DNA from 2 places in the Mucilaginibacter robiniae genome. Region 2 is predicted to be linked to the other one. Evidence: riboswitches for the same ligand, from Rfam matches in the RefSeq annotation. Region 2 holds a riboswitch; the other holds the start of a gene.
What was found. Region 2 has a riboswitch for cobalamin ahead of metE (5-methyltetrahydropteroyltriglutamate--homocysteine S-methyltransferase). Riboswitches for the same ligand answer to the same signal wherever they lie in the genome.

Region 1: linked by a shared signal. The riboswitch ahead of HH214_RS11475 (TonB-dependent receptor) and the one ahead of metE (5-methyltetrahydropteroyltriglutamate--homocysteine S-methyltransferase) in region 2 are both predicted to bind cobalamin.

Annotation. Positions count from the first base shown of each region.
Region 1 is NZ_CP051682.1:2,567,844-2,572,283, forward strand. It holds gene HH214_RS11475 (TonB-dependent receptor) at 1-1,735, opposite strand, end outside; cobalamin riboswitch at 1,834-2,025, opposite strand; gene HH214_RS11480 (DUF6436 domain-containing protein) at 2,302-2,898, shown strand; gene HH214_RS11485 (response regulator) at 2,906-4,440, shown strand, end outside.
Region 2 is NZ_CP051682.1:4,844,736-4,849,175, forward strand. It holds gene HH214_RS21205 (pyridoxamine 5'-phosphate oxidase family protein) at 1-434, opposite strand, end outside; gene HH214_RS21210 (metallophosphoesterase) at 758-1,939, shown strand; cobalamin riboswitch at 2,115-2,357, shown strand; gene metE (5-methyltetrahydropteroyltriglutamate--homocysteine S-methyltransferase) at 2,540-4,440, shown strand, end outside.

The DNA of each region.
Region 1 (4,440 bases), 2.3 Mb from region 2:
CATCCAGCGCACGCTGGTAGGTGTAATTAAGGTTGACATGTAATAAGGTAGCGGCTCCAATTTGCCAGCCTGATTTGATACTTGCATCCAATCCGCGGATATCTACTAAACCCAGGTTCAGCATCGTCCACCGGAAAAGGTTGGTGGTAGGTATGGCAACAATCTTGTTTTTTACACGGTTGTAGTAGGCATCAGTAGTAATCAACAATTGTTGCAGAATGCCTATAGGTATCGTTTTATTGTAAGTAAAACCTACATCATATTGCGTAGTATATTCCGGCTTCAGACTGGTATTGCCAATTAAGGTATAATACAAATCATTAAAAGTCGGCATTCGGAAAGTGTGCTTGTAAAAGGTTCGTATAGCAAAGTCAGAAGCCAAAGGCTGGTATATGGCTGATAAAGAAGGCGACAACACCTGCCGGTTGGCTGCACCCTCATACAACTTTACTTTTTCATTAATAAAAGTACCTAACAGCGTACCTTGTATTTTTAGCCAGCTTAAATGATAATCTGCCGATAGAGCGGTGAGTGTTGTATATCGGGTAGGATAAACAAAGCGATACAAATCATTATCCAGCTTGCGTAACTGGCTCCATTGCACATCGCCCGAAAAATCTACATCTAATTGCGGCGTAACATGAAAAAGGTTGGCTGCTGACAGGTAAGCATTTTGTTGCTGATAGTGGTTGTCTAGGTAACCTTGCAGGTTGGCATAGTGTGGGTTCAGATAGCGGGTATCATCCAATGCATACTTGCCGTTCAGCAGAAGACTATACCATGAGGCTATATTTTTTTGATAAGTAGCTTGTGTAAAGTAGTTGCCATCCCATTGGCGTTCGTCATAATCAAACCGGTTTTTTACAATCGCCCCGGGCAGTCCGCGGTCGGAGTGATACAGGTACGCTTTTACCAACCAGGTACTGCTATCTGCCAGCGTACCGTTCAAACTGGCTTCTGCTCTGATAGCGCTAATGTCGGCATTGTGTCGTACCGCAGTGGTGTCGTAAGTGCCATTTGTTTCCCTGAATTTATACCGGCCATTAGCTTGTATCCATTCGACGCTTATAGTGCTGGAAGTTTTTGCTGATAACTTTTGCTGCCACAATATGGCCGGGTTAAACAACCCGAACGAGCCCACTTTCAAAGTGGTTTTGATATGCGTGTGCTCATCAGTTGCAAAGTGTGGCTGTTTAGTTTGCAGGTATAAAGAACTAGCTACCGAAAATGCCTGAGCTGGCTGAAAAATGGCACTCTTCTGCCCATTGTATAACTCAATAGCTTCAATGTTATCTAACGAGAATTTACTTAAATCTACTTGCCCATTTTGCGCGTTGCTGATGGGGAGACCATCATAAAACACGCCAGTGTGGTTAGTGCCCAGGCTACGTACATCTACAGTTTTCAATCCGCCTATACCGCCATAATCTTTCAGTTCGGCCCCGGTAAAGTAACGCAGGGCATCAGCTACCGAAAAGCTGTTCAGACGCTCTAGTTCTGTACCTTTAAGTATTTGTACAGGTGTAGGCGATGCGGCCCGAATATCGGGTTTGATGGCACGTACGCGCACTTCCTGTAGTTGATTATTTTTCAACGTGTCTTTCACCGTCGGTAATATTTGGGCCGAAGCCTGAGGGCAGCAACAAGCCCCTGCGGCAAAAAACGTCAGCAGCCTCCAAAAAGTTACACAATGGCCTGTGCGCTTATAGTGCGCGTAAAGCACAGCTAATTTCATGTGTTGTGAGCAGTTACCCACAGCAGCCCGAATTTTGTACACCAACAATGAAATACACGAAAAGTAATTTATTCCAGCTTCAATCCACGAAAGCTATGAATTATAAAGTGCCTGAGGCAGGTATTCTGACTTGCTCCCCTGGGTTCGTCTTCCCGTGTGCTTGCCGCATACAGTGACTACAGAATGAACCTTAGTTAAAAGAGCTTACAGCTGCGGGACAGTTCCGGACTTACACCAGATTCCCTTTTAATTCCGAGCATGTGCCGGAAACCAAAAGCGGTGCAAAGATAAAATTTTATTACTTAAAAGCCGATTAACTTATGGGTATAGCAATTAATTAAAAAGTATTATTTGCCATTTTATCGTCATAAGCAGAATGTAACATTAGTGTAACGAAACTGATGGAATGTATTTGTCGTAATCAGAATACGGTACAACAATCTTTGATCTTTAATTCCCGAACCGGGTATTTTCTTCCGGAACTCCCGTCAATTGAAATCTCAGTTAAGCTACCAGCGTAAACCTTTATCCTGATTTATTTAGAATTACTTGTTGCTTCTGTCGTTTTGAAAAAAATTATTGTATTTACGTGGCTTGTTGTGCTGTTCGGCGCAGTTGCTTCTATATTGTGGTACAACCAATATAAATACAGTTTGCCTACGCCGGTACCTGATCATTATGTTCCTGTTAAAAATGGTACAGCTATAAACTTAGGGTTTCAATTTAGTTTTGAAAATCATAAGCCTGTATTGCTGCATTTCTTCAATCCGGATTGCCCTTGTTCCAAGTTCAATATTAAACACGTAAAAGAATTAATTACACAATACGGTAACCAGGTAAACTTTGCCGTAGTGTTACTGACCGATAAATATTATACCCCTGCCCAAGTAAAGCAGAAGTATGATTTGCATATCCCGGTTGTTGTAGCGCCACAACTGGCAATAGCTTGCGGCGTATATTCAACTCCGCAGGCGGCTATTCTGAATAGCAGCAGACAACTTTACTACCGGGGTAATTACAATAACAGCCGTTACTGTACCGATAGCCAAACCGCTTACGCGCGCATAGCGCTCGAAAACTTGCTAAAACAACACGATCCGATCCGATTCAGCCTGTTTGCTACCCGTGCTTATGGGTGTAGCTTGCCAGGTTGTAAATTATAACCTATATATGCCGCACCGTCAAAATACCGAATACCAATTACAAAAGCTACAAATGGAGCAGGAGGTAAAACAACGCTCCGATAAATTCATTAACTACTTTCTGGCAGGCTGCTTTGTTATGGGCTTGGTTTTTGCCTGGTTTTATGATACTTGGTTTATTGCTTTAACTTTAAGCGGTATATCATTGTTGGCCTATTACTCAGTTAAGGGGTTCATGCCCGAGTCAGACTGGTATCAATACGTATTAAGTGGCATTCTTGGTATTTTTTTGGCGCAATTCATTTACCAGATGCATGGTATGTTCGAGATGCACTTTTTTGCTTTCATTGGTAGTGCTGTGCTTATTACCTATCAGAAATGGAAGCTGCAAATACCTTTGCTCATTGTAGTGGGTATTCATCATGCCACTTTTGCTTATCTGCAAGATATAGGCGTACCGCACGTTTATTTTACACAGTTATCTTATTTTGACCTGCAAACGCTGATTATACACTTGTTTTTTACTACAGTCATATTTTTTATATGTGGTTTATGGGCTTACCAGCTGCATGTTTATGGTAAAAAACAAATTATTCAGGCTTGGCAAGTTTCTGAAATGCAGAAGGAAGTGGAAATGCACGAAGAGCGCGAGCGGAATGCGGAAAAGTTGCTGCAGTTAAATCAAGATTTAATAATAAAAAACCAGCAGCTGGATGTAGCCCGTAAAGAAGCTGAAAAAGCAAATCAGGCCAAGAGCGTTTTTTTAGCTACCATGAGCCATGAAATACGAACCCCGATGAACGGGGTGATTGGTATGTCGGCTCTGCTGGCTGAAACGCCGCTTACTGATAACCAGCGTATGTACACCGAGACGATAACTACCTGCGGTGAAAACCTGCTGGGTGTTATCAATAACATACTCGACTTCTCAAAAATTGAAGCCGGCAACCTGGAACTGGAACAAGAAGAATTTAACTTGCGCCAAAGCATTGAAGAAGTGCTGGATATTTTTGCTACTAAAACCGCCCAAATAGGTATCGAACTGGCTTATCATATACAAGAAGGCACTCCCTTGCAGATTATTGGTGATAAAGTTCGTTTACAACAGATATTAACCAACTTGGTGGGCAATGCGGTAAAATTTACCGCACAAGGGGAGGTAATTGTTAAAGTGACAACCATGGGGCTGAATAAGCAGGATAAACACATAATTAACTTTGCTATTCATGATACTGGCATTGGTATACCGCCCCATAAACTGGAAAAATTATTTAAGCCTTTTAGCCAAGTCGATTCTTCAACTACCCGCAAGTATGGCGGTACTGGCTTAGGGCTGGTAATCTCGAAAAAGCTGGTTACTTTAATGGATGGTGAAATTGTAGTAAGCAGTACGCCACATGTAGGTTCTGTGTTCAGCTTTACTATTGCTGCACAAAAAAGCCTGAATGTAGAACAGCCTTACCAGCCCTACAATTTGGCTGAGTATGCCGGTAAGAAGGTATTGGTTATTGACGATAATGAAACCAATAGATTGATACTGGAGGCACAGCTTAAAAGCTGGAA
Region 2 (4,440 bases):
CCAGAAATCGATTCATACTTTATTCTGAAGAAAACCTGTGCAGTGTTTGAATGCAAATCAGTAGATTCAAGCTGATCAGCATTCGGCGACTCGGAAGGAAGGCTTACCCGTTGTCTAATCAAGTATTCAGTGTAGCGAGGTCTCAAATCTCCTAGCTCATTTTCATTAGTTATCTCTTCGTATCTACCGTTAATTACTACACACCTCCAATGATTTGCGTCTCTGATTTCATCCACTTCCAAACAAACAGATGTATGTTTGCGCATCAAATCAATTTTCAAACCCTCCAGTGAGTAACATAAAACGGCATTCTCTTCATAATGGTAATGAATAGGTACTACATAAACTTTAGTTCCGTCGGTACAACCAATACGTGCCAGAAAGTTACTTTTTAAAACTTCTTGAATTTCGGTATCATTAAGTGTTCTTAACATGTTTTCTCCATTTAATTATTAATTGAACAGGATTTGCTAACTATATAAGCCAGTAAACCCTGTTCTGTATTGCTAATTAAATTTGATCGTTTTCTGTTGTTTAAAGAATGTTCTTAATCACAATACCGTATGATAACCATCATACGAATTTACTTATCAGATTCACATAATATATTTAAGTAATTATATATTAATAAGTTAAGTAATATTATACAATATACAAATCACACCTAATGTAATTAGCAGGTCCTATTTAATTTAAGTTTAAAATATTTATAGGGTTCATCCGTCTTTAACTACTGCACTTGCATGCACGTATTTATATGAAACAACGTATTGCTTATATTACACTTATTTGGATTTTAACTGATCTTTACTTTTTCCAAGCTGTTCATACTCTATCCAACAATGCTCTTATAGTATATGGTTATTGGCTAATCGACCTGATACTGGTTGGTGGTATTTTTTACGTAAGCCGTGGGCAACGTATGCGTCAGCACCCTCGGTTAGTTTCGGTGTTAATGGCATTGATGTTACTGGCTGTTGTACCCAAAATATTTGGTTCAACCGTGCTATTGTTGGAAGATATTACCAGACTATTTCGTGGCTTTCCGCCAAGAAGTTATTGGGTTAGTTTAACAACAGTAGTTATTGCTGCTATCCCGTTCTTCGCTTTACTTTTTGGTCTTACGCAAGGACGACATCATTACCAAGTACTTCGTGAAACGTTGGAGTTTGACGACTTGCCGGATGCATTTGATGGTTTTACCATTACCCAGCTTTCAGATATACATTCGGGAAGTTTTACCAGCGAAAAAGGTGTAGGAAAAGGATTAGCCTTAGTTAATGCACAAAAGAGTGACATCATTTTATTTACAGGCGATTTGGTAAACAACAAAGCTTCTGAAATGGACCGATGGATCCCTGCTTTTGCCAAACTTCAGGCATCCTATGGTAAATACTCGGTGTTAGGCAACCATGATTATGGCGATTATGTACAATGGGAAAACCTTGGTGATAAACAAGCTAACCTAAACCAGCTTAAAAAAATACACGAGGAAATTGGTTTCAATTTGCTCCTGAATGAAGCTACACAGATTAAAAAAGACGGACAAGCTATAACATTAGTAGGCGTAGAAAACTGGGGTAAAGGCTTTCATCAATATGGTGATTTGAAAAAGGCCACCGCAAATGTAGCAGACAGTGCCTTTAAAATACTCCTCTCTCATGATCCTACCCATTGGGAAGCGGTTACACTAAAGCACCATCAACCGGTTCATTTAACACTGGCTGGGCACACACATGGTATGCAGTTCGGTATCGAGTTTTTAGGTTTGAAATGGAGCCCGGCGAAATATATTTACCGGAACTGGGCTGGGTTATACAAACAAAACAACCAATACCTGTATGTAAACCGGGGTTTTGGCTTTTTAGGTTTTAAAGGTCGCGTAGGTATCTGGCCAGAAATTACAGTGATTACATTAAAAAAGAAACACATTAAATGAATATCACAATCCACTTATACGTAACAAGTTAAATTACCAACCTCATGTATAACTAAGCATTAAATTTAAGTACAAGCTTGTATTTACCGAAGATAGATTATTGTGTTCCTGTTAAATGATTAGTTAAAATGATATTGCAATCTGTTATCTTTGTGCTAACGTTCTTTACAAGAATAAATCTTCCAGCAGCAAAGGTTTTCGGCGAGAGTCGGAACGAAGAAGGAACCGTGTGCAAATCACGGGCTGTCGCGCAACTGTAAGTTTTACAATGAATAGCAAATAGCATGAGGTAATTTAATTTTCCAAACTGCTATCAGCATTCATTACTGTTAAGCACATGCCACTGTTAGCTATTAGCTTATGGGAAGGCGCTTAATGGAAAACGAGCCAGGAGACTTGCCTATGCTGTTTTAAGACCGATGCTTTCGCGATTGAAGCAGTAGTCCATGGACAAACATGAATGTCATGAACACAAGGGAAGAGTTGCGCCCGATTGTACTGGCTTTCTATTGTTTATTTCTACCCTATTTTCCCGAAAGTGTACCAAAAACGTAAGGAGCATTAATTATCTATTAATGTTTAACCAAAAGTTTTATGCGTATGCTTAAAAACAACCTCGGCTACCCCAGAGTGGGCAGCCACCGACAATTAAAAAAAGCCTGTGAACAATACTGGGCAGGCAAAATTGACAAAGGCGAACTACACCAAGTTGCCCGGAAAATCAAAGAAGAAAACTGGCAGTTACAGATAGATGCCGGCATTGACCTGATTCCATGTAATGATTTCAGTTACTATGATCAGGTACTGGACATGAGCTTGCTATTAGGTGTCATACCTACCCGTTACACTCAGGTAGTATCTAGCGTAAAAGAAAATGACGAGCTTGACCTCTATTTTGCTATGGCTCGTGGCTACCAGAAAGATGGGCTGGATGTTACAGCCATGGAAATGACCAAATGGTTTGATACCAACTACCACTACATTGTGCCTGAGTTTACAGCTAACCAAGAGTTTCGTGTATTTTCAGAAAAGCTTTATGCCGAGTTTAACTACGCACATCAGTACTGCGGCAAAGCAGCTAAACCCGTAATTATTGGTCCGGTATCTTACCTGCTTTTGGGTAAAGAAAAAGAAGAAGGATTTGAACGGATTGATCTTATCAAAAAGCTGGTTCCGGTTTATGTAGAAATCATCAACCGGCTGAAAGCATTAGGTGCCGAATGGGTGCAGCTTGATGAACCTTATTTAGCGTTAGACCTAAGCAAGAAAGAGAAAGAAGCATTTGCCTATGCGTACCAAGCCATCAGCAATCGTATTAGCGGCATCAAAATTTTGGTAGCTACATACTTTGATGCATTGCTGGATAATACTCATCTGGCAGTTAATTTACCTATAGCAGCCTTGCATATTGATTTAGTACGTGCTCCTGGTCAGTTGGATGAAGTACTGGCACTAATTCCTGAAAGATTATCATTATCGTTAGGCGTAGTAGATGGTCGTAATGTTTGGAAAAATAATTATCAGCAATCGTTAGAATTGGTTAACCAAGCAACTGCTGCTATTGGAAGCGACAGGATCATGATTGCGCCATCTTGTTCTTTATTACATTCTCCTTATGATCTTGATCTGGAAACCCAATTGGATTACGGTTTGAAAAACTGGATGGCGTTTGCCAAACAAAAGTTAACAGAAGTAAAAGAGTTATTCGATATCAGCCAAGGAAATACAACTTCATTACAAGCTAATCAGCAAGCTCTTGATACTCGCAGCTCATCAAAATTAGTGCATAAAGAAGTGGTGAAGCAACGCGTGGCTGATATTACTGATACGGATGCTCAAAGAGGGAGTGCCTTTGCTATACGCCAACAATTACAACAAAAGCGTTTTCAACTACCTTTATTTCCAACTACAACAATTGGTTCTTTCCCGCAAACAGATGATATACGCAAGCTAAGAGCTAAGTTAAAAAAGGGCGAGATTACACAAGCAGAGTACGAGCAGGCTATTGAACAAGCTACTATAGATACCATTCGCTTACAGGAAGAAATTGGCTTGGATGTTCTGGTACATGGCGAGTTTGAGCGTAATGATATGGTAGAGTATTTCGGCGAGCAATTAGAGGGTTATTTGTTCACCCAAAACGGCTGGGTACAAAGTTATGGTAGCCGCTGTGTAAAACCACCGGTTATTTACGGTGATGTAAGCCGCCCTAAAGATATGACGGTGCGTTGGAGCAGCTTTGCTGCTGCACAAACTGAAAAGCACATGAAAGGCATGCTAACAGGACCTATCACCATATTACAATGGTCATTTGTACGTGACGATCAGCCAAGATCAGTTACTGCCAACCAAATTGCCTTAGCTATACGTGACGAAGTAGTAGCGCTTGAACAAGCTGGTATCGGCATTATTCAAATTGATGAGCCTGCTATTCGTGAAGGATTACCGTTGCGTAAAGCCAACTGGCCAACTTACTTGGATTGGGCAATTAAGGCTTTCCG